Regions from separate parts of the Salipaludibacillus sp. HK11 genome, predicted to be linked through region 3. Evidence: riboswitches for the same ligand, from Rfam matches in the RefSeq annotation. Region 3 holds a riboswitch; each other region holds the start of a gene.
The links. Region 3 has a riboswitch for cyclic di-GMP ahead of sinI (DNA-binding anti-repressor SinI). Riboswitches for the same ligand answer to the same signal wherever they lie in the genome.
Positions count from the first base shown of each region.

Region 1 (10,224 bases), 1.5 Mb from region 3:
TATACAGACTAGCAAAATACAAGAAATCCAATCGAAACTCGGTGAACTAACATAACATATACTGTAAGTTATTATGATAAAGGCGGGTGATTCAATGTCTTTTATTCTTATTGTTGTCATGTTTGTTTTGTTAATCATCGTCGGGATTTCATATATGAAGTAACTTGGATCACAATTTAAACGAAAAAAAGTAGTTAATCATGTGACTGCTTTTTTTTGTTTTATTTAATAATTTTAATGATTTTCTTCGATGAATAGATAAAAAGCTGAAAGCGTTCTATAAAAAAGCTAGATTTTTTTTAAAATACTGTGTAACATAGAATATATGTTGGATGTCAGACATCAAATATATTTGGGGGACTTTAAAATGAAAAAAATTGGCGTATTAACAAGTGGAGGAGATTCTCCAGGTATGAATGCCGCAATACGTGCTGTTGTGCGTTCCGCTATTTATCATAATATTGAAGTGATGGGAGTCAATCGAGGGTTTCAAGGTTTAATTGATGGTGACATGACTCAGATGGAAGCGTCTTCTGTTGGAGATATTATTCATAAAGGTGGAACGATGTTGAAATCGTCTCGTTGTGAAGAGTTCAAAACTTTAGAAGGTAGAAAAATAGCGATGAAGAAATTACAGGAAAATAACATTGATGGACTTGTAGTTATTGGTGGAGATGGCTCATTTCAAGGTGCGAGGGAACTAAGCAATATGGGGATTAAGACGATTGGGATCCCTGGTACGATTGATAACGATTTAGCTTATACAGATTATACAATTGGATTTGATACTGCTGTTAATACAGTTTTGGAAGCGATCTCTAAAATTCGCGATACATCAACCTCTCACGAAAAGGCAACAATTATTGAAGTGATGGGGAGAAATTGCGGGGATCTCGCTCTTCATGCTGGAATAGCTGGTGGAGCGGAAATAATTATAACTCCTGAAAGACCAGTTGACATGGATGAAATAATTAAAAAATTGAACGATGGAAAAAAACGCGGGAAACTTCATCACATTATTTTACTCGCAGAAGGATCAGGCAGTGCTTCAAATTTAAAGAACCAATTAGCAAACGAAGCAGGGGTAGATGCAAGGAAAACAACGTTAGGTTTTATTCAGCGAGGTGGCGATCCATCATCATTCGATAGAATTTTGGGTAGTAAAATGGGGGTGAAATCAGTTGAACTGCTCATTGAAGGAGAAACGAATAAAGTGATAGGAATAAAAGATAATCATTTATTTTATATGAATATTACAGAATCTTTAGAAGTGAACAAAGAATTCGACAATGATTTGTTTCGTTTAACTGAGATACTTTCGATTTAATGACTAAAAAATTACACAGGCCATTGCCCTTCAAGTTGAGACACAAATTGGTAAATCCATAAGTCCAGGGGCAATTCTTACATATGCGAAGTAACAAAAAATAAAGCATGATTTTTATCATCATGCTTTAGTAGTTTTTTAGTAACAAAATTCACCTATAACAGTCTACCCATCCATATCGAATAGTTTTAACTGTAGCATCCGTTCGATCAGATGCTTTCATTTTCTTAAGTAGAGCACTAATGATTGTTGAAACGGTAGATCTGGCAAAATGCATTTTTTCAGCTATTTCTGAATTACTATGCCCATCTAAAAGCAGCTGTAGAACTTGATGATCTCGATCGGATAAATCAATTGAAATTTTATTTTTATTTAATATAAATTGTTTAATAGGTGTAGAGAATGACTTTTTGTGTATCAAATCTTTACTTAATTTTTTGTGCAACCCATGTTCTAAGATTACATCATGTTGTGCTAATCCGTCCATAACAAAGTCAAAATTATCTGTTAGAAAAGGTATCGTTACAATTCCATTAACGGGTAAAAGTAAAAATTTCAATAAGTCTGTGTGGAGTGGGCCATCAACGATGAGAAGATTTATAGACTGTTCATCGCCACATTTGGTCTGTTCTGCAAGAAATTGTTTTGTTTGATCGTCATAACCTTGTATACTATAAAAAGTCAAATTTCTTAAATCATTTTTAGCGGGAACTTTAGTTTTGGACTCGTAGATTTCAATAAGGTCGCTCATTTCTTTCTTAACCGAATCTGAAATTAAGTTCATTGGATCGTTAAATACAAGAGAATTTCGATCTTCTTCTAGGACCTTTACATTCATTTGTAACATGAGTGAACCTCCTTGTGTATAGTTTTTTCACTATAGTGAACTATACAAAGTCAGCAAACTGCCTCAATAAAGGAGCGAAAAAAAACACCCCTGTAACAGGATGTTCTCCTGAAACGGCAACTGGCTGGCGTAGCATTGCTTTAGCCCCTATAGTTTTGCGTCACTGTGTTTCCACAGTTTTGCCACTTACGTTTCAATTGTCAATTTAGTGCAAATACGATACCTAAGAACTACTACTATTAAATTTTACAACAATTATCTACAAATTTCAACAGAATTCTTATTTTATTGTAAAAGAGAGGGAATTTCCTATACGTTATGTTACTTTTAATACCCCTTAGTCAATAAAATAAACAAATTTTTATCAATAATACAGGACTTTTAAAGATAATCAACTTTCATATAAAAAAGACCACTGATTAATAGTAATCAGTGGTCTTTTTAGTATTACTTTGAATTCAATCTTTTTTTCTTCAATATAAAATGAATGAGCATAAATGCTAAATAAAGTAATATAGCAAAAATAATCCAATTTGAATATTCAATAGAAGCGTTGAAACCTGTTACTATAAGCATTGAAGCTAGCAATGCAGTTATAATAGTTCCATACTTTGGAATTGGCACTTCTTTTAAACTAGGGATTTTCAATTTACTGACCATCAAAACACATAACAATGTATAAATGACAGAAATAGCTGCTTGGGGAACGATAAAATTAAAGATTGTTAATAGTGCAATAATACCACCTGCTGCAGTTATTGGCACTCCTGTAAAAAAACCTTTTGAAGATGTTGTTTCTTCATCTATATTGAATCTTGCAAGCCTAATCGCACCGAAAAAAGGGAACATACCCGCAATCATAAGACCTATCATTCCCATATTGGAAAAGGTAGTACCAAACATTAAAATAGCAGGAGCTATTCCGAAAGTAACAATATCCGCTAAAGAGTCTAATTCTTTACCAAAAGCGGTTTCTACATCAAGTTTTCTTGCCATCCAACCATCCATACTATCTAACATCATTCCGATTAAGATGAAAATCGCTGCGTTTTGGAAATCACTCATGAATGCTGATCCAATAGATAAAAAACCGAAAATTAAATTTGACATCGTTATGCCATTAGGTATGTTTCTTCTTAACAAATGATCACGTCCAATCGAATCCTTTAATATCATAAACTGAATATTTTAAAAAGTATTTTATAGAATATAAACACATCCATTAAATTATACCTTTTTACCACTATTTATACAATTATCTAGTATAGATAATAGGAAGATCTAAAGCTTTAATTTTGCCTCAACATTAAACTTGCACTATTGTTATATTAGGAATTTATCGATTTTTGCTGACTAAAACTTAGCCATCGAATAAAATAGTGTTAAGAGGACAATAAATAATAAAAGGCTTTTATACGATTTACATCAACAGATGATAAATATTGTGATAGAATAGTTCAAAGATGATGAATTATGGAGGGGAAACATGAGCAATAATAGAGATTTATCAAAGATGAAATTATTTACACTGAATTCCAATCCACCTCTCGCTGAGGAAATTGCAGAGCATATGCAAGTTGAGTTAGGTAAATGTTCAATTAAACGTTTTGCAGATGGAGAAGTTCAGATGAATATTGAAGAGACGATAAGAGGTTTTGATACATATCTAATCCAATCAACAGCAGAACCAGGTAATGAATACTTAATGGAATTACTTATTATGATTGATGCTTTAAAGAGAGCATCAGCGCAGACTATTAATATTGTAATCCCTTACTATGGTTATTCAAGGCAAGATAGAAAAGCTCGATCAAGAGAGCCTATCACAGCAAAATTAATTGCTAATTTGCTGGAAGCCGCTGGTGCGACTAGGGTTATTTCGGTTGATTTACATGCTCCTCAAGTTCAAGGGTTTTTCAATATTCCCGTCGATCAGTTAAATGTTAATTCAATTATTGCGAATTATTTTCTTGAGAAAAAACTACAGGACATAGTTGTTGTTGCACCTGAAAATGCTGGAACGTCAAGAGCAAGAGCGCTAGCAAATAAACTTGATTGCCCAATTGCGTTTTTGGATAAGCAAAGAAGTGATGCTCCGGACGCAGTTCTTGGTATTAATGTTATTGGAGATATTGAAGGTAAGACAGCAATTATCATTGATGATATGATTGATACAGCAAGAACAGTAACATCTGGAGCACTTGCTTTGATGCAAAATGGTGCGAATGAAGTTTATGCGTGTTGTACTCATGGTGTTCTGTCCGAACCAGCTGTTGCACGAATTCGTCATTCGCAGCTAAAAGAAGTTGTAATTACAAACTCTATCTACCAAACGGAAGAAAAAAGGGATGAACGAATTACCTCTCTTTCTATAGGTGAGTTATTAGCCGAAGGTATCTTACGAGTTCATAATAACGAATCAGTTAGCTCATTATTTGATTAAGAAATAGGATTAATGTTTACAAGATTATATTAAGGGAGACAATTATATTATAATGATTGTCTCTTTTTTAAAAAACCTGCGCCTAAATTTTCAAAGGCACAGGTTTTTTAAATGTTAACTAGCTTTATTCTCTTCTGCTTTTTCTTCTTGACGTTTCTTTCTAAACTTCTTCGTTTCATTTACAACCACACCTGAGAGTAGTAGTAGGGCAACTAAGTTAGGAAAGGCCATAAGACCGTTCATGACATCTGCGAATCCCCAAACAACATCTAGGGAGACAACAGCACCAATGAATAGTGCAATAACAAATGCAATTCGGTAAGGCATCGCAGCTTTAATACCAAATAAATAGGTGAAACATTTTTCACCGAAGTATGACCAGCCTATTATTGTTGAAAATACGAAAAATAACAATGCAATTGCAACGATAATACCACCAAAACCTGGTAAGTATTGCTCGAAAGCCGCGGAAGTTAACTGAGCAGCAGAATCAAAATCATCTGCTCTTTCAAACACCCCACTCATTACAAGTGCCAAACCAGTAATTGTACAAACAATGATTGTATCAATAAATACTTGTGTCATTGAAACGAGAGCTTGCCTCGCAGGTAAATCAGTTTTCGCAGCAGCTGCGGCGATTCCTCCTGTACCAAGACCTGCTTCGTTGGAGAAGATACCTCGAGCAACCCCTTGTTGGATTACAGCCCCAACAGCACCACCCGCTACAGCCTGACCTGTAAATGCATCAGTGAATATTAGTGCAAAAGCACTTGGGACATCAGCGAAGTTACTAAGTACAATAAGCAAGCCTGCGCCAATATAAAAAATAATCATAACTGGTACGATAACACCAACAACTTTTCCGATACTTTTAATTCCGCCAATAATAACTAAAGCTACTAGAACAGCTAAGAATATCCCTGTTGCCCATACCGGAATATTGAAATTCTGACTTGCAACACCAGCTGCTTCATGAGACTGAACCATATTTCCTATCCCAAAAGCAGCGAACGCAGCAAAAGCAGCGAAAATGACGGCGAGCCATTTCAAGTTAAGTCCTTTTTCAATATAGTACATAGGGCCACCTGACATTTCGCCATTTTCATTTTCGACCCGGTACTTAACTCCGAGAATAGCTTCAGCGTATTTCGTCGCCATCCCTACAAAAGCGGTAATCCACATCCAAAAAACCGCACCTGGCCCACCAACAGCTACAGCAGAGGCAACCCCTGCAATATTTCCTGTTCCTACTGTTGCAGCTAATGCTGTCATTAATGCTTGGAAATGAGAAATATCTCCCTTAGATTTTGTGTCTCCTTTCTTAAAAACTAATGATAATGCATATGGCAGTTGTCGAAATGAAAAAAATGTTAAACGAATAGTTAAATAAAGTCCAGTTCCTACAAGTAAAAAGATTAATGGTAAACCCCAAACGACGCCACTTATTTCACCAATAATATTTTCAACTGTTTCCACTTGTCCCTCTCCTTTGTAAGTAGATTATGGAGCCTTAAAGATTAAGAATATTCTATCATAAATACGCGTAAATAAAAGTTATTTTATAAAATAATTCTTTATATAGGTAATTATGCTAATTTAAAGGTTGACTTGTTCGTTATTAAGAATTAATATGGAGATTATAAGATTTTGTCTTATAAATATTAAGGTTTATTTCATTTTTTAACTGCTATACATAAAGAGAGGAGAATTGTATGAATGATTTAGAGAAAAAAGAGATAGAAATAAAACCTATTTTAGAAGTTATAGTAAAAAGGTTGTGGATTGTTGTTTTATTGACGATATTCTTTGGTGGGGCAGGTACTTATTATAGTAATAGCACTCAGCCTGATCCGCTCTATTCAGCGACTTCAACTATTATTGTTGAAGAAAATGTCAATATGAATACGATGAAAGTCTTTATTACAGAACCTATTGTAATGGAAGAAGTAGTGAAAAAACTGTCTTTAAATATCTCAGCTTCTCAATTAAGTAATCAAGTTGAAGCAATTGACTTAGAAGATTCACAAATAATTCAAGTTAGTGTGATATTTGATTCTCCAGTAAAAGCGTCTCTAATAGCGAATACAATAGGTGATGTCTTTCCAGAGGTTTTAAATGAGAGGTTGGGTTATTCTGAAGTTGGATTGTTATCAGAATCTCTTGTTCATAATTCAATGAGCCCCATTAACCCTCCTAATAACAGTCTAAGTTATGCGAGTTTTGCATTAGGAATGATTATAGGAATAGGTGTCTCATTATTACTTAATAGTATAGATAATAAAATCAGGACGGAAAGGGAAATTGAAACGCTATTAAAAGTACCAGTTCTTGGCTCAGTATCTAATACCAAAAGAATACCTTACGTAAATAACATATTCAAAAAAAAGTCATCCTTGAGAGGTGAAACTATTGTTTAAAAAAAACATGTGGGAAAAATTACTATTATTTAACAACAAGTCGGAACCAAGACTATGGGATGATTATCAGCAAATTAAATCAAATATTGAATTCACTTCATTTAGAAAAGGGTATCAATCATTTTCAATCATATCTCCGCAGTCAGGAGAAGGTAAAACAATGGCTAGTTGTCATTTAGCTATGATTTTTGCGAGCGAGGGACACAAAGTTCTGCTAATTGATGGCAACCTAGCAAAACCAATGCTTCATCATTTATTTGAGGTAGATAATGGGCAAGGGTTGAGTAATGTACTTGTTGGTCAATTGAAACTTTCAGACGCAATACTTAAAACACGTTTCTCAGGACTAAATGTATTACCATCAGGGCCTGATTCTAAATATTCTAAAACGATGTTTCAGACATCAGCAATGGAATCACTTTTAGATGAAGCGAAGACTTCTCATGATTATATTTTTATAGATAATTCATCTGCCCTCGTTGGTAATACAGGTAAGCTCATATCTTCAAAAAGTGATGGGACTGTTTTAGTTATAAAGGACAAAAGAACGGATATAGATGAAATGATAGAGGCAAAAATTGCACTTGAAGCATACGAGGTAAATATTTTAGGAGTTATATTTATTGGAAAAAAGCTACCTATGATGAAAAGGGTATTCAGTTAATTTTTTTACACTTTTTCGTTCGTTATTGAGAATAGTTTTAGGTGATATCTCCTTACCTTTATAAATCGGAGGTACTCGATTTTACTGTGGGTTTGAAAAAACCTTAGACGCTAGTCGTCAATAGTATGGTGTGAGGAAGGGTTAAATGCCCGATTTGTTTTATTTTTACTCCATGTAACCTTATGCAAAGATTACATGGAGTAAAAATAAAATATTTTTTTAAAAATGAATTGGATAAATAACATTACTTATAATAAAAGGGGGATATCATGAGTAATAAAAGAAGAGTTTCATTTTTTCTCATTTTGGATTCTATCCTAATCTTATTTGCATTCATTTCAAGTTTCACGATTATAAATGAGCCATCCATTTATTTTAATACAAATTTTTGGTTTTCTAGTACGATTATTCTATTTAGTTATCATTTAGTTTCATATTTATTTAGACGTAACAAGAAAGTTTGGGAATATGCTAGCGTAGGAGAACTTCAAATAATTTTAAAGACGCTCAGCTTTTCAATCTTATTAAATGCAGTGATTCAACAACTGTTATTCTTTCATATTCAATATAGAATTCTTTTTGTAACTTGGCTATTGCAAATTGTACTAATTGGTGGAGCAAGGTTTTGGTGGCGAATGAGAAAAGAGAAGTTATCCCATCCAAATAATCAAAACGTCAAAAAAAGAACGATGATTGTTGGTGCAGGGGCAGCTGGAACAATGATTGTGCGACAATTATTAAATAATAATACATGTGATCTATTGCCAGTTATATTTGTAGATGATGATCTAAATAAACAAAAATTTGATATTTGCGGTATACAGGTAGTAGGAAAAATAGAAGATATATCAATATTAGTAAGTAAATATAATATTGAAAACTTAGTGATCGCTATTCCTTCTTTGAAAAAGCAACAGTTAAATAAGATTTACAGAGAATGCTTGAAAGTAAGAGTGAAAACGCAAATACTACCAATGATTGAAGATCTTATCACCGGTAGAACTTTTGTTAGTCAATTTAAAGAAGTAAAAGTAGAAGAGTTACTTGGTAGAAAACCCGTTGAACTAGATAACAAAAGAATTTCAAGTAAAAAAAATAGAAAAGTTGTATTGGTAACCGGGGCAGGTGGTTCAATTGGTTCTGAGTTGTGCCGACAAATCTCAGAATATTCACCCAAAAAATTAATCCTGTTGGGGCACGGCGAGCATAGTATTTATTCTATTGAAATGGAACTTATTGAAAGTCTTAAACAAAAGGGAACTCAAATCATAACTGAAATTGCCGATGTTCAAGATATTAAAAGAATCATGAATGTATTTTTCGTTACACCTTCCGGATGTTGTTTATCATGCTGCGGCGCATAAACATGTCCCACTAATGGAAAGAAGCCCTGAAGAAGCCTTGAAAAATAATACTATTGGAACAATGAATGTAGCAAAAGCTGCAGATGAGGAAAAGGTAAAAACATTTGTACTTGATATAGGTAGACCTTTTAAAATTATTGATTTAGCTAGAAATTTGATTGAACTTTCTGGAAATTCAATTGAAGATATCTCAATTAGATTTACAGGAATAAGACCTGGAGAAAAACTCTTTGAATAACTATTGAATGAAGAAGAAATAGAGGATAAACAAATCTTCCCTAAAATATATTTGGGTAAAGCTTCTACGATTAATATAGATAAAATTAATGAACTTATTCTTAGTTATTGGCTTCTTGATAAAGAAATATTAAGAAATAAATTGCTAGAAATAAGTAAATGAACTTCAGATATTAATAAAAAAAAATTATTTCAGTAGAGGCCAAAAGTATACCGAGAAGCAGATATACTTATTTAGTTTAAGAATGAATATTGTCGGTCTAGTGTAGAAGAAAGTAATCAAATAAAGGAAGGAGGCGTAATTTATGTCGAAAAAAATATTATTTTGTGCAACTGTAGATTATCATTTTCAGGCATTTCACTTACCTCAAATGCAATGGTTCAAAGAACAAGGCTGGGAGGTTCACGTTGCTTCCTCTGGAGAAATGGAATTAAATTATACCGATAAGAAATATAAATTATCTATCGATCGCTCTCCATTTAGATTTACTAACATAAACGCATATAAGGAATTGAAAGAAATTATTGCTTCTAACAATTATTCGATCATTCATTGTCATACTCCTTTAGGAGGTGTTATTTCTCGTCTTGCAGCTAGGAAAAGTAGAGGTGAAAATGGAGCAAAAGTAATGTATACTGCTCACGGTTTTCATTTTTCTAAAGATTCACCTATATCTAATTGGCTACTTTATTATCCAGTGGAATTTCTATTAACTTTTCACACTGATTTACTTATAACAATAAATGAAGAGGATTTTAATTTTGCAAATAGTCGGTTACCAGCTAAAGAAATCAAACATATTCATGGTGTAGGGATAGACATTGCAAAATATAAAGCTGTGGATGAAAAAAAGAAAATAGAAGGAAGAAAATCGTTGGGGTATAACCCAGACGATTTTTTATTGTTTTATGGCGCAGAATTTAA
Region 1 covers NZ_CP181045.1:1,121,731-1,131,954, forward strand. The annotation lists gene ACM26V_RS05690 (S1 family peptidase) at 1-12, shown strand, start outside; gene ACM26V_RS05695 (hypothetical protein) at 119-163, shown strand; gene pfkA (6-phosphofructokinase) at 368-1,327, shown strand; gene ACM26V_RS05705 (response regulator transcription factor) at 1,479-2,174, opposite strand; cyclic di-GMP riboswitch class I at 2,287-2,368, opposite strand; gene pssA (CDP-diacylglycerol--serine O-phosphatidyltransferase) at 2,622-3,317, opposite strand; gene ACM26V_RS05715 (ribose-phosphate diphosphokinase) at 3,661-4,617, shown strand; gene ACM26V_RS05720 (alanine/glycine:cation symporter family protein) at 4,732-6,093, opposite strand; gene ACM26V_RS05725 (YveK family protein) at 6,330-7,034, shown strand; gene ACM26V_RS05730 (CpsD/CapB family tyrosine-protein kinase) at 7,027-7,698, shown strand; partial or broken gene ACM26V_RS05735 (polysaccharide biosynthesis protein) at 7,968-9,462, shown strand; gene ACM26V_RS05740 (glycosyltransferase family 4 protein) at 9,605-10,224, shown strand, end outside.
Region 1: another riboswitch for cyclic di-GMP. It lies ahead of ACM26V_RS05705 (response regulator transcription factor); the one in region 3 lies ahead of sinI (DNA-binding anti-repressor SinI).

Region 2 (10,224 bases), 310 kb from region 3:
TCTCATATTTGAAGAAGGAAAAATCAATGTTCTAATTGGTCCTAGTGGTTGTGGGAAAACAACTACGATGAAACTATTAAATCGATTAACGGAGTACACAGGTGGTCAAATTTTAATAGACGAGAAAAATTTAAAAGAAATGAATCCAATAGAACTACGTCGTCAAATGGGTTATGTCATCCAGAGTATTGGTTTATTTCCACATTTGACTATTTTCGACAATGTCGCTACTGTACCTAAACTACTAAAATGGGACAAACAGCGAATAAAACAAAGAGTCGATGAACTTCTAAGAATGGTTAATCTTGAACCTGATACGTTTAGAAATCGTTATCCATCTGAATTAAGTGGTGGTCAGCAACAGCGAATTGGTGTTATTCGAGCATTAGCTGCTGAGCCTTCTACAATTCTTATGGACGAGCCTTTTAGTGCGCTAGATCCAATTAGTAGAGAACAACTACAAGATGAACTTATTCGTCTTCAAAAAGAGATTAATAAAACAATTGTTTTTGTTACGCATGATATGGATGAAGCGATAAAAATAGCCGATCAAATTATTTTAATGAAAGATGGCGAAATCATTCAAAAGGGGTCACCAAGTGAATTATTAGCAAATCCAGCCAATGATTTTGTGAAAGAGTTTATTGGAACAGAACGATTAGAAAGCGCTAAAAAAATACCTGCACTAAGTGAATTTATCGAAGTTGATTGTCCATCTATTTCGCATACAATATCGAGCGATGAAGCTATTGAGATAATGATTAGGAATAATATGGCGGAAATTCCTGTTGTAGATTCGGATGGTAAATATGAAGGGGTAGTTAGTCTTTATAAAACTTTAGCAAATAAACAAGGTAAGCTACTAGACTTAATAAATCGTCAAAATAATTCAATAGTGGAAAACACAGATATAAATACGGTGATGAAAGAAATTAGCAAGAACCCTAACCCTTCATCAGTATTACCAGTTATTTCGGAAACTGATAAATTGGTCGGCATTGTAGATCGAAGTCAGTTGTTTCAAGCTTTACACCAAATTTATGAGAGTAAGAGTGGTGGGGCTTAAATGGAATTAATCATGGATTACCTGATATTTTGGCAGGAAAGATATGAATCTATTTTGGGGTACACCTATGAGCATATTGTTATTTCTTTTTTCGTTATCTTTTTATCTGTAATAGTAACTGTTCCGCTAGCCGTCTACATGACAAAAATGAAAAGCGAAAAGGTAAAAAACCTGATTTTTAATATAGCTAACATCTTCCAAACGATTCCTACGGTTGCTTTATTAGCAATTATGATCCCAATTTTGGGAATTGGATTCAAGCCAGCGGTTGCGGCATTGTTTTTATATGCCCTTTTGCCATTATTACGAAACACCTACACAGGTGTACAATCAATTGATCCAGCTATTGTTGAATCAGCTAAAGGTATGGGGTTTAGCACAACTCAACGGCTATTTAAAGTCGAACTTCCTGTAGCTCTTCCTTATGTTATGTCTGGAATACGCGTAACTACGGTTTATATTATAAGTTGGACGACACTTGCTGCTTTAATCGGTGCAGGTGGTTTAGGTGACTTAGTATTAGCCGGTATTGGATATAACGATAAACATATGATTTTCACAGGGACAATCCTGGCAATTGCAATTGCATTAATTTTAGATTTGATCTTTGGAAAAATCGAAAAAAAGTTTTCTAAAGTTTAATAAATATATTATATAGAAGAAAAGGGGATTTTTATTTATGAGAAAGATGATATTTACGAGTTTAGTTACCGGAGTTTTACTTACCATGTCAGCATGTGGCAATAGTGGTTCGTCAGATGACTCAGAAGTATTTGAATTTGGAGCGCAGAGAAATACGGATCCAAAAATAATGGCGGAAGTTGTGAAACAATTAGTAGAAGATCAAACAGATCATGAAGTAAATATTACTGAAGATATTCCTGCTAGCCCACAAATAATGGCAGCAATCGATAGAGAAGAATTTGACTTTGCTTTACTATACTCTGGTGAAGTGTACAATAATCACTTTGATGATGATCAAGTAGAGTATTCCACCGATCCTCAAGACACAATTATGCAAGCACAAGAACTGTTTGGTGAAGAGTATGACATGACTTGGTACGATTCCGTTGGATTTAGTAACCAATACGGTATTGCTATTCAAGGAGCGTTTGCAGAAGAAAATAACATCGTAACGATGACTGATTTAGGCGAATTTGCCGAAGACCTTACTTTAGGTACAGATAATTCTTGGATTGAACGCTCGAATGATGGATATCAAGGTTATCAACAGTCTTACGGATATGAATTTGGCGATGCTAGAGGAATGGACGTAGCTTTAATGTATGCAGGTATTGAGAGTGATGATTTAGATGTTGTTACAGCATACACAGTTGACCCACAAATTTTAGAATATGATTTGAAATTACTTGAAGATGATCAGAAGTTCTTCCCACCCTACGATGGTTCACTAGTAGCCAGAAATCAAGTGTTAGATAATCACTCAGATGTTAGTGAAATTCTTGATTCTATTGTTGGCTTAGTTAGCACAGAAGAGATGACCGCTTTAATTCACGAAGTAGATATTAATGAACGAAGTACAGAAGAAGTAGCTAGAGAATTTTTACAAGAAAAAGGCATGCTAGAATAATGGGGTGATTTGGTATGAGCTTTATCATTGAACTAAGTCAGTATATGGTTGAAAATTATGCTGAATTATTATCTTTAACAATGGAACATATATTAATGGTGGTTTATGGGATCGCACTTGCGCTTCTAGTAGGAATTCCATTAGGTATTATTGCTGCTAGATATGAAAAATTCGCACCGTTTATTATTTCTTTAACAAATATCCTTCAATTGGTTCCAAGTTTAGCGATGTTAGCTATCCTCATGCTCTATTTGGGATTAGGTTTTCAAACAATGGTGATAGGGTTATTCTTTTATTCATTACTTCCAATAGTAAGAAATACTTATGTTGGAATAAAAGAAGTAGACGATAGCATTGTAGAGGCAGGGATAGGGTCTGGAATGACGCCATTGCAATTGTTGACTAAAGTGCAATTTCCTTTGTCCATCCCCTTCTTAATGGCTGGATTACGAGTTGCTGCCGTTATCGCTATTGCAGTTGCTTGTATCGGTCCATATATAGGCGCTGGAGGCCTAGGTAAAGAAATTATCTCAGGCATTAGCCTTCAATCCGACGTTAAAATATATGCCGGTGCGATTCCTGCAACAATCTTAGCTATTGTAGCGGACTTTATATTAGGTAAACTCGAAAAAAAGGGGAAACAACGAATCGCGTAGATTTGTGTTTTTTGCTTCTCTTACTCAATTTTAAAAAACAAAGGTTACGAAAAAAGCTAAAAAGAAAGATAGAAAGGTTGTCTATATTGGTATTTAATATAAAAGATTCCAAGGAAAGAAAAGTAAAAACGGAATATCCGAGAGAAATTATTAAGATTGATGATGTTTGGATTCCGATGTCTGACGGTGCAAAATTGGCTGCAACGATATGGTTACCAAATGACGCAGAAGAGAACCCAGTACCAGCAATTCTGGAATATCTTCCATATCGAAAAAATGATTTCACAGCGATCCGAGATTCGATTCGACACCCCTACTTTGCAGGGCATGGCTATGCTAGCATTCGTGTTGATATTAGAGGTTCCGGTGATTCTGATGGTATTTTACTGGATGAATATTTAAAGCAGGAACAAGATGATGCGCTTGAAGTGATAGATTGGATAGAAAAACAACCATGGTCGACTAGATCAGTTGGAATGATCGGGAAATCATGGGGAGGATTTAATGGTCTTCAAGTTGCCGCTAGACAACACCCAGCGCTGAAAACAATTATTACTTTGTGCTCAACAGATGATCGTTATGCAGATGATGTCCACTATCGTGGTGGAAATATATTAGCATCTGACATGCTTTGGTGGGCTTCGACAATGTTTGTCTATAACGCAAGACCACAAGACCCGATGAATGTTGGTTCAAGTTGGAAAGAAAATTGGCTAGACAGACTCGAAAACACGCCGCCATTTGTCGAAAATTGGATGAGGCACCAGCGCAGGGATTCCTATTGGAAACATGGATCAATTGGTGAGGACTATTCTAATATCAAAGTACCGGTGTTTGCGATTAGCGGTTGGCAAGATGGTTATACGAATGCGGTCCTTAGACTATTGGAAAACTTACCGAATGAAAGCAAGGGATTGATTGGCCCATGGGCACATGAATATCCTGAAGTTGCAACACCTGATCCTGCTATTGGATTTTTACAAGAGTGCCTGAGATGGTGGGATCATTGGTTAAAAGGTGAAGAAACCGGTATTATGAATGAACCAAAATTGATCACATGGATTCAAGATAGTGAATTACCTGCAGTTAATTATGATGAGAGACCAGGGAAATGGGTAGCTGATCACTCTTGGCCATCAAAAAATGTCAAGGAACAATCACTTTGGCTTGCAGAAAACAAGCTTGTAGATGAAGTGAAACATGGAGAAACGGTTACTATCCCGAGTGTACAGGAACACGGTTTTTACTCAGGAGTATTCTGTCCATTCGGCCAACCAGGTGATTTGCCAGCTGATCAACGGTTAGAGAATGGGAAATCTGTTGTATTTACATCGGACCCTTTGCAGGAAAAAGTAGAGTTATTAGGTTATCCAGTTTTAAACGCTGAATTATCTGCAGATCAAGAAAATGCATTCTTAGCAGTTAGGTTGTCTGATAAAGCACCAACAGGCGAATCAACTCTAATCAGTTGGGGAATGTTAAATCTGACACATCGAAATTCGCATGAGCACCCAGAACCTTTAGTACCAGGGGAAAAATATAAAATATCTGTGCAACTCGATGTGTTGGGGCAACAAGTACCTAAGGGGCATCGATTGGAAGTCGCCGTCTCACCAACTTATTGGCCACAAGCTTGGCCATCTCCTAAACCTGTGACTCTAACACTTTATTCTGGAGAAGACACAAATATTGCATTGCCGGTTAGAACGCCCCAACCTGAAGATGAAACATGTGGCCATTTTAAACGGCCGGAAGTAGCCAAGGTCATTGAAAAAGAAATTAAACGAACAGAAAATAGAACGAGAAGTGTGTCGCATGATTTGATAAATGGGATTTGGACATTAGACGATTTATCAGACGAAGGTGAGAGGAAATTACTTGTGAACGGTTTAGAGCATGGGAGCATAAATAAAAACACGTACACAATAAAAGAGAATGATCCGTTATCCGCTCACGTTAAATGCGAATGGGAGTTGACAGTTGGTCGAAAAGAATGGCAGACGAAACTAATAAGCCAAAGTGAAATGACTAGCGACGAGACTACATTTTATTTAACAAACACGCTGACAGCTTTTGAAAGTGAGAAAGAGATTTTTAAGAAAACTTGGAAGACAGATATTTCAAGAGATTTAGTATGATAAAAATTCCGCGGTATGATTAATCTACCGTGGAATTTGTTATGGATTTAAACTCATGATAAAGGTCACGGTGGTCACTAATGGGCGTATTGGGATGCAATGATTCGGAGAGTTTTAGATTGGCTCCCCATTAGATAAAGCGAATGAATAGCTAAATCACCTGCATGTTTGATACTCTTTAATAGTGGGAATAATAACCATTGAAACATAAAGGAGTGGATCAACATGAAAGTACTAATTGTAGGTGCAAATGGACAAGTTGCTAGACATAGTCTTAAGCACTTTGGGAAATCTGAAGAACATCAGGCTATAGCGATGGTTAGAAAAGCAGAACAGGGAGCTGAGCTTAAAAATTTGGGTGCTACAGATACAGTTATTGCAGACTTAGAAGGTGATATTTCTCATGCTTTTAAAGACGTAGATGCCGTTGTATTTGCAGCAGGTTCTGGGCCCCATACAGGCGCTGACAAAACCGTTCTCATTGATTTGTGGGGAGCGATGAAAACAGTGGATGAAGCTAAGAAGCAAGGTGTAAAGCGCTTTGTCATGGTGAGTGCCATCAACGTAGATGATCCGGAAAGTGCTCCAGAAAAAATGCGTCATTATGTTGTAGCAAAAAAACTTGCAGATGATCACCTTAAGGCTAGTGGGCTAGATTATACGATAGTAAGGCCTGGTGGACTTACGAACGATGAACCAACTGGAAGAATACTACTTGAAGAGAAAATCGGTCATCGGAATACGACAATTACTCGTGCTGATGTTGGCCATGTTGTAGTAGAAACATTAGACAAGAAAAATACGTATGGCAAAATTTTTGAAATATTAAATGGTGATGTCTCTATTGACGAAGCTATTGAGAAGGTATAATGAAATTACTGAAGCTACAATTTCAGTTTTGGAATTGTAGCTTTTTGAATTTGTTTTAATTTAGAAGGAGTAGAAATAAAAAAAGTCATCTCATAGGGGGAAATCTATGCGATGACTTTTTTGTTGTTTTTGAAATGAAAAGATAAGGATTTATTCAACTTTTTTTGATAGAATAGGATGATGTATATTTTCAGCAGTCTTGTCTGAATATGGTTAAAAATTTAACGATGAAATTATAGGTGAAAAAATGGAACATGTAGAGACAAGCAGAGAAAAAGTACTTCTATTCTCAAGAATATTATGGCCGATTATGGTGACACAAGTTAGTTTTTTTGCAATGAATTTAGTAGATACAATGATGTCTGGCCGGGTAGGTACGGATGATTTAGCTGGCGTTGCGATTGGTTCTAGTTTATGGTTACCGGTGTTCACTGGAATTAACGGTATATTATTAGCTGTAACTACAATTGTAGCGCAGCTAGTGGGAAGTGGTCGAAAAGATAAAATTTCCGAATCGGTGACACAAGCGATATATTTATCAATTGTTCTTGCTCTTATCGTTGTCGTTGGTGGAGTATTTTTACTTGAACCAATTTTATCGATCATGAATTTAACCGATGCTGTAACCCATATTTCTTTGCACTATTTAGTCGGCTTATCAATAGGTATCATTCCGTTATTTTTGGCGAATGTACTTCGCAATTTCTTTGATGGACAAGGGTTCACACGAATAACAATGATTATTACAGTATCAGCAGTTCCTTTTAATGTTTTGTTAAACTATGGCTTTATATTTGGTAACTTTGGATTACCAACATTGGGCGGTATTGGTGCTGGTTATGCAACTGCACTGACGTATTGGATCATTCTGTTTTTTAGTGTATGGATGACATTTAAAGTACCGGTGATTAGACATTACCAAATTCTTGTAAAATGGGTGAAACCATCTTGGAAAACATGGAAAGAGCAGCTTTCGATTGGAATTCCGATAGGTCTATCTATTTTCTTTGAGGCGAGCATCTTTTCAGTTGTAACACTATTGATGGGAGTTATGTTTACTACGGTAACCATTGCTGCGCATCAGATTGCATTAAGTTTTACTTCGCTTATTTTCATGATTCCATTAAGTATTTCGATGGCCTTAACAATTGTTGTAGGTTTTTCTGTGGGAGGGGGAAAGATTCGGGCTGCCAAACAATATGGACGTCTTGGCGTCTGGGGTGGAATTGGCATCTTAGCAGTCGGAGCAGTTTTTCTCTTCTTTTTCAGAGAACAAATTGCGTATCTTTATACAAATGATAGTGAAGTTGTGTTGATGGCAGGACAATTCTTTATTATTGCGATTGTCTATCAACTTTCTGATGCGGCGCAATCAGGATTACAAGGTGTGTTAAGAGGTTATAAAGATGTCAAAGTACCATTTATTACTGCTTTTATCTCTTATTGGATTATTGGGATTCCGGCGGGATATTATTTTTCAGCTTATACAGAACTAGGTCCATTCGGATTATGGGTTGGAATAACGTTAGGTTTAACTTGTGCTGCAATTGGTTTCTATGTTCGACTACAAATTGTTCAACGTCGCGTGGAAATAGGACTAAGTGAGGATAGATTGAAGTAATATAAAATTAAGTAGTAGGGTTTTGTCAACATGGACTTCACAATTTTTGGGTCTTATAGACTATAACTTGATAAATATTTTAGAAAAAAGTACTAGTGATGTTGTTTTTTGTGTTATAATATAACTATAAAATGTAAAGTTAATAAATGTATAGGTGTATTCCGTTAAGAGCAAACTTGTTGAAAAACAAGGACGCAAAGCTACAGGCCTAAGGATGAACTATGGCGGCTGGGTTACCAGGAATAACTAGTTGTTTAAAGGTTATTTCCATGGGGGGGAATAGCCTTTTTATGTATCTTATAGAGAAATTCTGTCTTTATAATATTTGCTATTTTAAAATGTCAATTTTTCAAAAATGTTTGATAGAATGTGAGGTGTGGATCATAGCTAAATGGCGAACGTTATTGTTCCTTATCGGAAGTGTTTTGTTTTTTTATAGCTGGTTTTATATTTTTAGAGAAAATGAATGGATGAGAGTATTCGGTGCAAGCGTTTTTCCAGTTTTGTGGGGATCTTTGAGTTTTTTTTGGATTTTTAAAGCTTACCGGACAATCACAGGGAAGCAGAAGTATTTTTGGTTATTATTAAGTATTGGTATTCTATTTTATATTTTTGCTGATGCATTCTGGTTTTTATACTTTATCTTGGAAGGGGAGACTCATTTCCCTGGCAGTACCTATCTATTCTGGCTCTTAGCTTATATCTTTTTTTTGACGGCATTAACATATAAAGTAAAATTAATAAGTATTTACATTAAAAATAACCATTATCTTTTCAACATTATTATTTTTATGATTTCAGCAGCAGCGATAAGTGTACATTATTTAATGGAACCTATCATACTCCATTCAGAATTTTCCTTTTATTATACAATAATAAATTTAGCCTATCCTATAACGTCACTCAGCATTTTATTCGTTATTACTTGCTTGTATTATTTTTCTCAATTCAGTAACGAAAAACGAATTATGTTATTTATTGTCGTTGGTTTCTTCTTACAAGTGATTTCTGACACGAGTTATGCTTACTTTGAATTAATTGGACAGGTTCACGCACCAGGAAACTATATTGATCCAATATGGTTAACGGCTTTAATACTGATTGGTTTATCTGGCAAGTTTGCCCAAGGAAATCAACGCAAACCAAAGTGGGAAATTAGAAATATCTTCAATGGGCAGGAGGCAGTATTCCCTTATTTAAGTAGTATTATTTTAATTGTTTTAGTAACTCATAGTTATAATTGGGATTTAAATGCGCTAAGTATTGGTTTAATTGTTATCTTCGTATTGATACTTGTGCGCCATTACGTGATAATTCGAAAAAATGAATACTTAGTAAATGAATACAGAGAATTGGCCTATCATGATTCGCTAACGGGATTAAACAATCGTACTAGCTTTCAGAACGATTTAGAACAAATAGTCAATCAAGCTGCTGAAAACAATAAAAATTTAGCGTTACTCTTAATAGATTTAGATCGCTTTAAAATTGTAAATGATACGCTGGGTCATCATATTGGAGACAATATACTAAAAGAGGCATCGGAACGATTGAGTAGTGTATTAGGAACAGATGAAAGTTTATATAGGTTAGGAGGAGACGAGTTTGTTCTAATCCTATCCAATTCTACTAAAAAAAGATGCATTGAATTATCGAAATCGATAAAAAAAGCATTTGTAAAGCCATTTTTTGTAGAGAGGAACGAAATAACAATAACCCCCAGTATCGGAATCTGTTCCTACCCGGAGCATGGTACGAACAGTGAGACATTACTTAAAAATGCGGATGCCGCAATGTATTTAGCAAAGGGGAGAGGCGGGAATGGATTTCACTTTTTCTCTTCAGGTTTACATGATCAATTGGCGCGCAAAATGTTAATAGAGACGGAATTGAGACATGCGATTGACAGAAAGCAATTCACTCTTTACTATCAACCGAAGATAGAATTACAATCGGAAAAACTAGTAGGAATGGAAGCTTTATTACGATGGGATCACCCAGAGTTGGGGCGTATTTCACCTGTTGAATTTATCTCGGTAGCAGAAGAGACAGGTCAAATTATAGCAATTGGTGAATGGGTTATTAGAGTGGCCTGTAAACAAAACAAGGCATGGCAAGAAATTGGATATCCATCATTGTGCGTTTCAGTTAATGTATCTGTTCGGCAATTTCAGCATGGCGATTTTATAGAAACTGTGAGAAATGCTTTGCAAGAAACTGGATTGAAAGCTGAGTTTCTAGAGTTAGAGATTACAGAAAGTATTTTACAAAATGTGGAAGAG
Region 2 covers NZ_CP181045.1:4,525,756-4,535,979, forward strand. The annotation lists gene ACM26V_RS21425 (betaine/proline/choline family ABC transporter ATP-binding protein) at 1-1,066, shown strand, start outside; gene ACM26V_RS21430 (ABC transporter permease) at 1,067-1,708, shown strand; gene ACM26V_RS21435 (glycine betaine ABC transporter substrate-binding protein) at 1,746-2,657, shown strand; gene ACM26V_RS21440 (ABC transporter permease) at 2,672-3,313, shown strand; gene ACM26V_RS21445 (CocE/NonD family hydrolase) at 3,400-5,451, shown strand; gene ACM26V_RS21450 (SDR family oxidoreductase) at 5,677-6,321, shown strand; gene ACM26V_RS21455 (MATE family efflux transporter) at 6,569-7,942, shown strand; cyclic di-GMP riboswitch class I at 8,102-8,183, shown strand; gene ACM26V_RS21460 (putative bifunctional diguanylate cyclase/phosphodiesterase) at 8,281-10,224, shown strand, end outside.
Region 2: another riboswitch for cyclic di-GMP. It lies ahead of ACM26V_RS21460 (putative bifunctional diguanylate cyclase/phosphodiesterase); the one in region 3 lies ahead of sinI (DNA-binding anti-repressor SinI).

Region 3 (10,224 bases):
CCTGGAAACATTGCTGGATCTGCTCCAACAGCTATAAATAACGGACTTACAAGAGGTCTCAATATATTTGCAAGCACCGGAGAAATTGTAATCATTCCAACCATAACCAAAGCTAATGGGCCCATTGCTTGAAATCCTTCATCAAAAGCCTGGCCATACCCCTTCCGATTCCCTCGGATTTTGTCTAAGATTCCCACAAATATAAATGCTATTAGCGTCCACATAATTAACGTATGTACCCACATCGTCTACACCAAATCCTTTTGTCAAAAAATAAATTAAACCACTTGTTCCCCCTGAACAGTGGTTTAATGAATCTTTAATAACCTATTTCCGTCAATCCTACAACAAGCAAAGCTTCTAGTTCTTCTTGCGTCAAACGATCCATCACTTTTTTCTCTAGTTCGACTTGTTCCTGCACAGTAAGACCTCTAGATGCTTTAGTTGTAATCTCTCGAATCTCTCCGAAAGAAAATTTACTGACCAAAAGTTTCGTTGCTTCTTGTTTTGTTGAAAAAGGTAGCTCTTCTTTTTGAATAGAAGATTCTTGAAAAGATTGAATTTCTCCTCGATATTTTTCAATTACCGCAGAAACTTGCGGATCATCTATAATTTCGTTAATTACTTCCTCAGTTAATAATTCACTTGCCACTTGGTCTATCATTTGATCAGATGCAACAGTTAAAAAATAACGGTAACCTCCATAAAGAAGCCCAATAATAATAACGATAAAAATAATTGCTTTTTTCATTTATTACTCCCTTTCGAATATCAATCATTACGAATACTATCATTATATACGGAAAGGAATTTTTAGCAAGGAGCCTTTTCATCCACACTAAGTTAAAGTATTATTTTCTTGGTGTAGTGGTAATCTAACTGTAAATTTAGTGCCTTCCCCTTCTTTACTTTCAACTTTTATATCACCATCATGGTCATCAATGATTTGATAAGAAACCATCAGGCCTAAACCGGTTCCTCGTTCTTTCGTTGTAAAGAAAGGTTCTCCAACCCTCGATAATAACGATTCTGGAATTCCACATCCTTCATCGATAATATCTACTACAGCATATTCATTTTCTTTTCGTAATTCAACAATTATACTTCCACTTTCCATCGCTTCGATAGCATTTTTGATAAAATTCATAAAAACTTGCTTTATTTGATTATTCGTACAATAAATATTAATCTTTGAACCATCTTCCTTTTTCTCAATGTATATATTCTTTATTATGGCTTGTGTATTTAGAAGAGTGATAATATGATCTAACAGACAATTCAATGAACTTACTTCTTTATTGACTGTTTGTGGCTTCGACAAAATCAATAACTCATTTAATATTTGTTCGATTCGAACAAATTCAGAATTCATAATCTCAAAATATTCAGGTTTTCCTTCGCCACTTATTTCAATTAATTGAAGGAATCCTTTCAATGAAGTAAGGGGATTTCGAATTTCGTGAGCAATCCCTGCGGCTAATTGCCCCACAGCAGAAAGTTTCTCTGATTGATAAAGTAGTTCTTCAGATTTTTTCTTTTCAGTAATGTCTCGAAAGGTATATACCTTCCCGACAATTTTACCCACTCCTGCAATTGGAGTCATTACGTATTCTATAATGATCGGTTTACCATCTTTTCTAAAAATAGACGCATTCGCCACTCGAATGATCGACTCTTCTAAATTCTTTTCATTATTCGATGTATCTATCTCAACTTCAGAGCGATTGAGTAATCTGTCTTCTTTGAACATTTTGTTAACAATCTCTGGCGTTAACTCTTCTATTTTATATCCCGTCATTTTCTCTGCTGCCCGATTCCACATAACGACATTCGACGAATCATCAAAACCAACAATTCCATCCTCAACCGAATTAAGGACCAACTCATTCGTCTGAGAAACGGACAAATATTTTTCAAGACTATCTCGTTCGGCCGTTACATCTTTAATAATTCCGTATACACCAATAATATTTGACTGAACAATGATAGGTAACGTTGTAATAAGTACATAAAATGGACGATTAAATTTCTTTGAGAAATTCAACTCAGTCGCTTGCGGTTTTCCATTTTTAGCAAAGTAAAATAACTCTTTAACTTTTTTCTTCATATCGTTCGGAAGAAATTTAAGGTAATTACTACCTAAAAATAATCTCTCCTCAATTGGAAATAAATTCTTAAACGCCGTATTAATCGCGAGGAAATTCCCATCTAAATCAATAGAGCAGACTGCGTCTGGATGCTTTTGAAACAGCGTTCGATAGCTTTCTTCAACAACTTCCATTGCTACATGCTTTTCAGTAATATCTTGCATAATAACAAGTAATCCGGTTTCCTTTGGGTAGGCCTTAACATGAAACCACGTATCAAACTTAGGTTCATATTCATCAAATTCAACAGAGGTATTTTTTAAATGTGCATGATGATAAGCTTCATAAAATAGTGTCTTAATTAAATGAGGATATTCATTCCAAATATCCTCCCCTAAAAGAATTGACCGATCTTTTTTTAACATTTTTTCTGCAGCTTGATTTATGTACTCAAATTGCCAATTCAGATTTAAAAAAAGGATACCTTCTGAAAGTAGATCCATGGTTTGAGAAAATGAGTCAACTAATGAGTCAGTAGTTGACTCATTTCCTCCCATAATTGAACCAATACCATTTGCAAATTGATTACTCTCGTATGTGCACACTATCTTCACCTCATTATCTTTCAAATCTATTGGCAACTTATTCTTATCTTACCAAATAATTGATCATTTTTTCTGTTTTTTTTTAAAGTCTTGACTTTTTTTATCTACCTGACTCCTCATAAAATGATAAAAAACACGACTATTCGTAGATAGCCGTGTCATACTTTGTTGAATTATAGTCCTGCTGATCTTTGCAATCGTTTGGCTATTTCTTTGAAATCCTCTTCTGAGACACCTGGAGCAAACTCTTCTGGAACCTCTTCCAAATCAGGGATTGGCCCTCCGTGTGGCGCTCCTTTAATAACTTCAAGTTGACCGCCATCCGGATGATTTCCTTTCCATATTTGGCTGATTTGTTGATAATCTTCTGGACTAAATGTATAAAGTTTCCGTTGGGACCCTTGCGCTTCAAACTTTCTAGCTGTATCAAATTTACGATTATCTAAATCTGGGATCGGTAGCATTTTCTTCATATCGACTCCCGTCATGATCTCTAATGCTTTTGCATATGCAAGCACATGGACTCCACCTCTAACAAGAAGATAACCTATCATCTCACGAGCAACAGGGTGATCAGTCATTTCATATACTCTCATTTTATGAGTCCTAGCTCCGCACTCAAGGAAAAAATTATGAAGTAAATCAAGTACTAAGTTTCCGCTATTAAAGACATTATCACCTGACCAAGGTCTACCCATCGAATCTCCTGGAAGAGAAGTTTGCGCCGTTTGAATGAAGTGATAGGAATTTCTTTTGTCTTTCGCATTTTCCATAGGCGCAATGTTCGGATCTCCTGGAAACGTCGTACCAGTAATCATTAAATTAATCGTGTTCGATACTAATTCCACATGCCCAAATTCCTCGGCCGTAATACTAGCAATTAATTCATAAAACGGACGAAATTTCTTTTTTTGCCTGAAATTAAATGATTGGAACATATAGTTATTTAAAGTAGACATTTCACCATACTTTCCACCAAGTAATTCTTGAACCGCTGCAGCTGCATTCGCATCAGGGCTTTCGGGCCTAGGCAAATCAATTAAAAGCTTATCCATCCTCAAAATCATTTATTAAATCCCTCCAGATGATCAAGATAATCTCTCTTCACTACTGTCTAATATCTACATATCATCTATATGATGGGAAGGACTTGACCTAATACTTCTATTAGAAAAACTTGGCTTGTCGCCAAGTCCTTCATGGCGAAAGCCTTAGTTTATCTTATACTTTAATCCTTTAGCGAAGTTAAACATTCTTAAAGTGTAATTTAAAAAACCTAACAGATTCATTCTTTCACATCAATAACAATCGATGTATTATAGTTATGGCTCTCAGATTCCTCACCAGCAGATGTGAGAAAGTCTGCTCTTAATTCGATTTCATATTCTCCCACTGGAAATCCTTCTTCTACCATAAATATTTGAAAAAATTCATCGTATTCATCTGCAGCATGATTGTCTATTCTTTTATGGAATTCTTCTTCATACCACTCATTATTTTTTAGGAGTGTCATTTCCAGCACTTCATTCAAGAAATAAGGGATTTCTACTCCTCTATTCACTTCGATCACTTCAAAGAAAAATGGACTTTCAGAGTGGGAAATTTCTATTTCGGCATTTTCACCAATGTATTTTAATTTTCCTCTTACATCAACTTTTTCCCCTAGTTTATACCTTGCTTTTTCTGAGACAAGTCGCAATACAAATTCTCCTGCTTCTGTTTCAGAAACGATCTTTTCGGATTCAATAAACCCTTCAAGATCACTGTCATTCTGACCATCTTCGCTCTTAATAGAACACCCAATCATAAGAAGTGATGTCAAAAATAAAAGCGACAAATATTTCTGATTCATCTGCAACTGCCTCTCCTCTCTAAATCCATTAAAAGCAACTAGCAACTGTCAATAAAAAACTGCAACGTGCGAACCCATCTTACTTTTTCAATTTCACTCCCGTACCATAGACCATCACTTCTGATGATCCTTGCATAATGGTGGAAGTTGTATAACGGACGTTCACGATTGCATCTGCACCTAATTTTTCAGCACGTGAAATCATTTCCTTTTCAGCGATGTCTCTAGCCTCATTGAACATTTCTTCGTATTCTTTCATTTTCCCACCAACTAATCCTCTTAATCCTCCAACAATATCTTTTCCAATATGTTTCGCTTGTACTGTATTTCCTGATACCACACCTAAAGCTTGAACAATTTCCATACCTGCAATCTGTTCTGTATTCACAATTATCATCTTTGTTCCTCCTTCGTATACTTTGATAATTGATTTACGAAAATAACCGACAAAAGTTTCCTTTTTTTGTCGCTGTTTAAGAACAATTTAAAAAGTGAATATTAAATGGAATGTTTTTTAGGGCGCAATTTTCAAGAATTACTTAATAAATTTCATCTGTGACCACTTATGAACATCAACTTGCTTGTTCAGATTGCGCCGTTTTACAATTAGCCTTATAATATAAGTAATATGGAATTATCAGGAGGGATCAGGAATGGATTCATTCAAAAAAATGAGTAAAGAAAATAAATGGCATTTTTTCATCATTACAAGCATACTAGTTAGCTCTATCTTAATAGGGATTTTTGTAGGACAAAATGAAGCGTGGTTTATTGAACGTAATTTCACTGCAGGTTACATGTCTGGGTCATTGCTTGCGGCAGTTTTACTTTTTGGTCTTTATCGTTCTGTGGCTTTTTTTATCGAAAAGAACCCCAAGAGTGAGTAGAGGAATTTACTCTCCCCACTCGTTAATTTGGGAAATGGATTGCAGCTTACAACAATTCAGTTGAATTCTATAATGATAGAAAGTTATTTTAAAAATGTTTTTTAGAGCAATATAAAACAACAAAATTCCTAAGTTTCCCGACTCCCGTGATTTTTTTCGTATAGAAAAATCCGGATTTCTTCAGGTGTCACCCCTTGCTCTAATGCCGATTTTATTAGCAAGGCCCATTCTTGTTCTGAATTCTCTTCACTCTTAAATGTTAGCAAGAGGTTATCCTCCTTATGCACTTCATTAGAGGCAACTATGCAACCCTAGGATTTCCTCCTATTCCCTTAGATACATAGTTTTGCGTCCTACATTTTAATAGGTTTGCCTTTTCTTAATGAGCAGCGGAATTTTTATTCGTTATAAAGAACGAATAGCGATCAAATACTCCATCCCTTCTAAAATACCTCGAATTAAAACACTTAATAAACAATCCGCCTCCTTTTTGTTCTATATTACGAACCGTTAATTGAATGATAATATTTTTATATTATGATGTAAATAGATATAAAGACATAATAAATTAAATAGATATATTTATTATTGTTTATAATAGTTAAATTTATAGGTAATTAGATATGTATTTTATATAAAAAGATGATCTGCATTAATACAGATCATCCTTTTAGAAAGTTAATGTATAAATTCATGCTGATTTTTTTGAAAAAACCACTTGAGTGATTGATAAACATCCGCTTTTTCTTTCAAAACGTAATATCGGAATTTCGGATCATTTATTTTCTTATATACACTTAAAAGAGTCGAAGTTCTATTATATTGGTTAACTTCTCCATATCCAAAAAAACTCGATATTTCCATTAAATCTTGAATGTACTGCGTACATCTCTTATTATCAGAAGTTAAATTGTCTCCATCAGAAAAATGAAAAGGATAAATATTATAGCTAGATGGAGGATACTTAGCATCTATTACCTCAAGTGCTTTTCTATACGCAGATGAACAAATTGTTCCACCACTCTCACCCTTCATAAAGAAATCATCTTCCGATACCTCTTTAGCCTCTGTGTGATGGGCAATAAAAACAATTTCAACAGTCTCATATTTTGTCCTTAAAAACCTTGTCATCCAGAAGAAAAAGCTCCGAGCCATATATTTTTCGAATCTTCCCATACTTCCAGAAGTGTCCATCATTGCTATTACCACAGCTTTTGATTCTGGTTTTTCTTTTTCTTCCCATGTTTTAAACCGTAAATCATCGTTATAAATCGGTGCAACACTTGCTTCACCTTTCATCGCATTACGTTTCAATGCTTCGAGGATTGTTCTCCTTTTATCTACATTACCCATTAATCCTTTTTTACGAATATCATTAAACTCAATATCTTCGATTATGGTATTGTCTTCCTCTTTTTTCTGCAAATTTGGTAATTCTAATTCTCTAAATAGCATCAATTCCAATTCCGCAATTGAAACCTCTGTTTCATAATAATCTTCTCCAGGCTTATCCCCAGCTTTGTCTCCTTTTCCTGGTTCTTTTTGTTTACTTCCATCTCTCGCAACAACATCACCTATCTTACTGTTACCATCACCTTGCCCTACATGTTTATTCTTCTCATAATTATAACGAATTTTATATTCATCTAATGAACGAATTGGAACTTTTACAACATCGCGACCATTTGACATTACAATGCTTTCATCACTAACTAAATCTGGTAAGTTTTTATGAATCGCATCTTGGACTTTTTCTTGGTGACGTTGCTGATCTTGGTAACCTTTCCGGTGGAGGGACCAATTCTCCTGAGAGACAATATAATTTTTCCCCGAACGGTTTATCATCCGTTTTCCCTCCTTCATGTTATTATATATATGATTAACTTCGATCTCTCTTAGTCTATCCTATGCAAAATGGACAGTTAGTTGTCAAAATTCTCAACATTGGAAAAGCCTATCTACAAACAATTTAAATCCATCGATACTACTAACCCGGTAAAGTAAAAACTCCTGCAATAACATTGCAAAAGTTATCAAAATAGTCATTATTTAAATTAAATGTCCTTTATTTTCAATCGATTCCTCGTTAAAAAAAACGTATTTTTTTTGGTGGCCAAAAAGCCATGTTTGCTTTTCCTACAATTTCTTCTATAGGTATAAATCCAATATGACGACTATCGAGACTATTTCTCCGATTATCTCCTAAAACAAAAACATACCCTGGTGGAACTTCCTTTTCACCTGTTATTTCTAGTAAATTAAAGTTTTCAGTGAATAATCCATTATCATGTGCTTCTTTATGAACATGTAGGAAATCCTCTTCGTGGGACACATTGTTAATGTAGAGAGTATCATCAACATATTTGACTACATCACCAGGTAGTCCAATAACTCTCTTAATATAATCAGAATCTTCCGTGGCATGAAATATAATTAAATCAAATCGATTAGGTTCATTGATTTCATAACCAATCTTGTTCACTATGATTCTTTCACCATCATGAATGGTCGGCATCATCGATTGACCATAAACGATATAATTTGTGAAGAGAAACCCGCGGACGAGAAATGAAATAATGAGAACGATTACAGTGATTTTTAGGAAAAGCCATGCTTTTTGTTTCCAAAGCGACCTTTTTTTATGAAAATCTCCCTTCACTTCAACTTTCACATTCATTTTTGTCTCCTCCATTTAGATATCAAAAGACAACGGATCTACACTTTAATAAAAACCAAAAAAGTTCCTATTTCAAACTAATATTTACAACACTCGAAGTCATGAAATCAATATTATATTTTCCTATGTAAGCTTAGGTTTTCAGTACAACTGAGATTTTTGGGGGTTACAGTTATTTATAACAGTAGTAGTGATACTTCTATAGCTTCACTTGCCACGGAGAAGTCTTCGCCATGATATATGCATTAATTGCAAAATATCCTTAAGCTTAAGAGAGAATATCTTGTTTACCAGTTAATTTTGTTATTCTTATCCAATTATTGAGAAGCTACTGGAGAAACAACCCCCAGTAGCAATTTACTGCTCTTATCTATTCAACAAACTTCCGACGTATTTTAGGAGATCATTTGCAGAGGTACTATTATAACCGTGTTCATCTATTAATCTTGCAATTACTTCGTTTACCTTCTTTAATTGGTTTTCGTCAGGAGTTTTTGTCGATGTAGTAATTTTCACGACATCTTTTAAATCAGCAAATAACTTTTTTTGGATTGCTTCTCTGAGCCGGTCATGTGACTGGTAATCGAATTTTTTTCCTTTCCTCGCATATGCAGAAATCCGTATCAATATTTCCTCTCTAAAAGCTTTCTTTGCATTTTCAGATATGCCAATTTGTTCTTCTATTGACCGCATAAGTTTCTCATCTGGACTCATCTCTTCTCCTGTTAATGGATCATTCATTTTATTTTTGTTACAATACGCCTCAACGTTATCTAAATAATTATCCATTAGTGTTTTAGCAGATTCTTCATAAGAATAAACGAATGCCTTTTGTACTTCTTTCTTAGCCATCTCATCATATTCTTTTCGAGAAACAGAAATAAAGTTTAAATAACGCTCCCTGTCTTCTTTTGAAATCGAAGCGTGTTGATCCAAACCATCTTTTATTGAGCGTAAAACATCTAACGCATTAATTGATTTCAATTCTTTTCGAATAATTGCTGATGAAATCCGATTAATAACATATCTAGGATCTATCCCATTCATGCCTTCATCACTAAATTCTTTCTTCAACTCTATGACATCTTGGGAGTTAAATCCTTCGACATTTTGTCCGTCATATAACTTCATTTTTTTCAACACATCAACATCACTTTTTTGTGAGTCTTTAATTCTCGTTAGCACTGTAAATGTAGCCGCTACTTTCAGTGCGTGAGGAGCAATATGAACTTGGGAGATATCTGATTCTCGAATCATTTTCTGGTAAATTCGTTCTTCTTCACTTACCTTTAAATTATATGGAACCGGCATGACAATAATTCGTGAATGTAATGCCTCATTTTTCTTATTTGATATAAACGATTTATATTCTGCTTCATTTGTATGAGCGATGATCATCTCGTCTGCCGAAATTAACGCAAATCTACCTGCTTTAAAATTCCCTTCCTGTGTCAAGGAAAGTAAATGCCACAAAAACTTTTCATCGCATTTTAACATCTCTTGAAACTCCATAATTCCTCGATTTGCTTTGTTTAATTCTCCATCAAACCGATAGGCACGTGGATCTGATTCAGAACCGAACTCAGCTATCGTTGAAAAATCAATACTTCCAGTTAAATCTGCTATGTCTTGGGATTTTGGATCAGAAGGACTGAACGTTCCTACACCTACACGTCTATCCTCAGATAAGAAAATCCGTTCAACCAATACATCTTCAATACGTCCTTCATACTCCTTTTCTAATCGCATCACATTTAATGGTGAGAGGTTTCCTTCAACGCGAATACCAAACTCCTGATAAAAATCTTTACGCATATGATGTGGAATAAGATGTATAGGGTCCTCATGCATTGGACAACCTTTAATCGCATAAACAGCCCCTTCATCCGTTAGACTATATTTCTCTAACCCTCTTTTTAACATCGTCACAATCGTTGATTTTCCTCCACTAACTGGACCCATTAATAATAAGATTCGCTTCTTTACATCTAACCTCCTCGCTGCTGAATGGAAATATTCTTCCACTAACTTTTCAACTGATTCCTCTAAACCAAAAATCTCATTATCAAAAAATAAATATCGTTTTTTTCCACCTTCTTCTGTGACTCCTGCATGT
Region 3 covers NZ_CP181045.1:4,837,054-4,847,277, reverse strand. The annotation lists gene ACM26V_RS22970 (ethanolamine utilization protein EutH) at 1-224, opposite strand, end outside; gene ACM26V_RS22965 (hypothetical protein) at 320-751, opposite strand; gene ACM26V_RS22960 (PAS domain S-box protein) at 839-2,692, opposite strand; gene ACM26V_RS22955 (manganese catalase family protein) at 2,866-3,759, opposite strand; gene ACM26V_RS22950 (hypothetical protein) at 3,978-4,544, opposite strand; gene ACM26V_RS22945 (YbjQ family protein) at 4,624-4,941, opposite strand; gene ACM26V_RS22940 (hypothetical protein) at 5,198-5,431, shown strand; gene sinI (DNA-binding anti-repressor SinI) at 5,560-5,697, opposite strand; cyclic di-GMP riboswitch class I at 5,725-5,815, opposite strand; gene yhbH (sporulation protein YhbH) at 6,110-7,276, opposite strand; gene lepB (signal peptidase I) at 7,518-8,108, opposite strand; gene ACM26V_RS22920 (PrkA family serine protein kinase) at 8,475-10,224, opposite strand, start outside.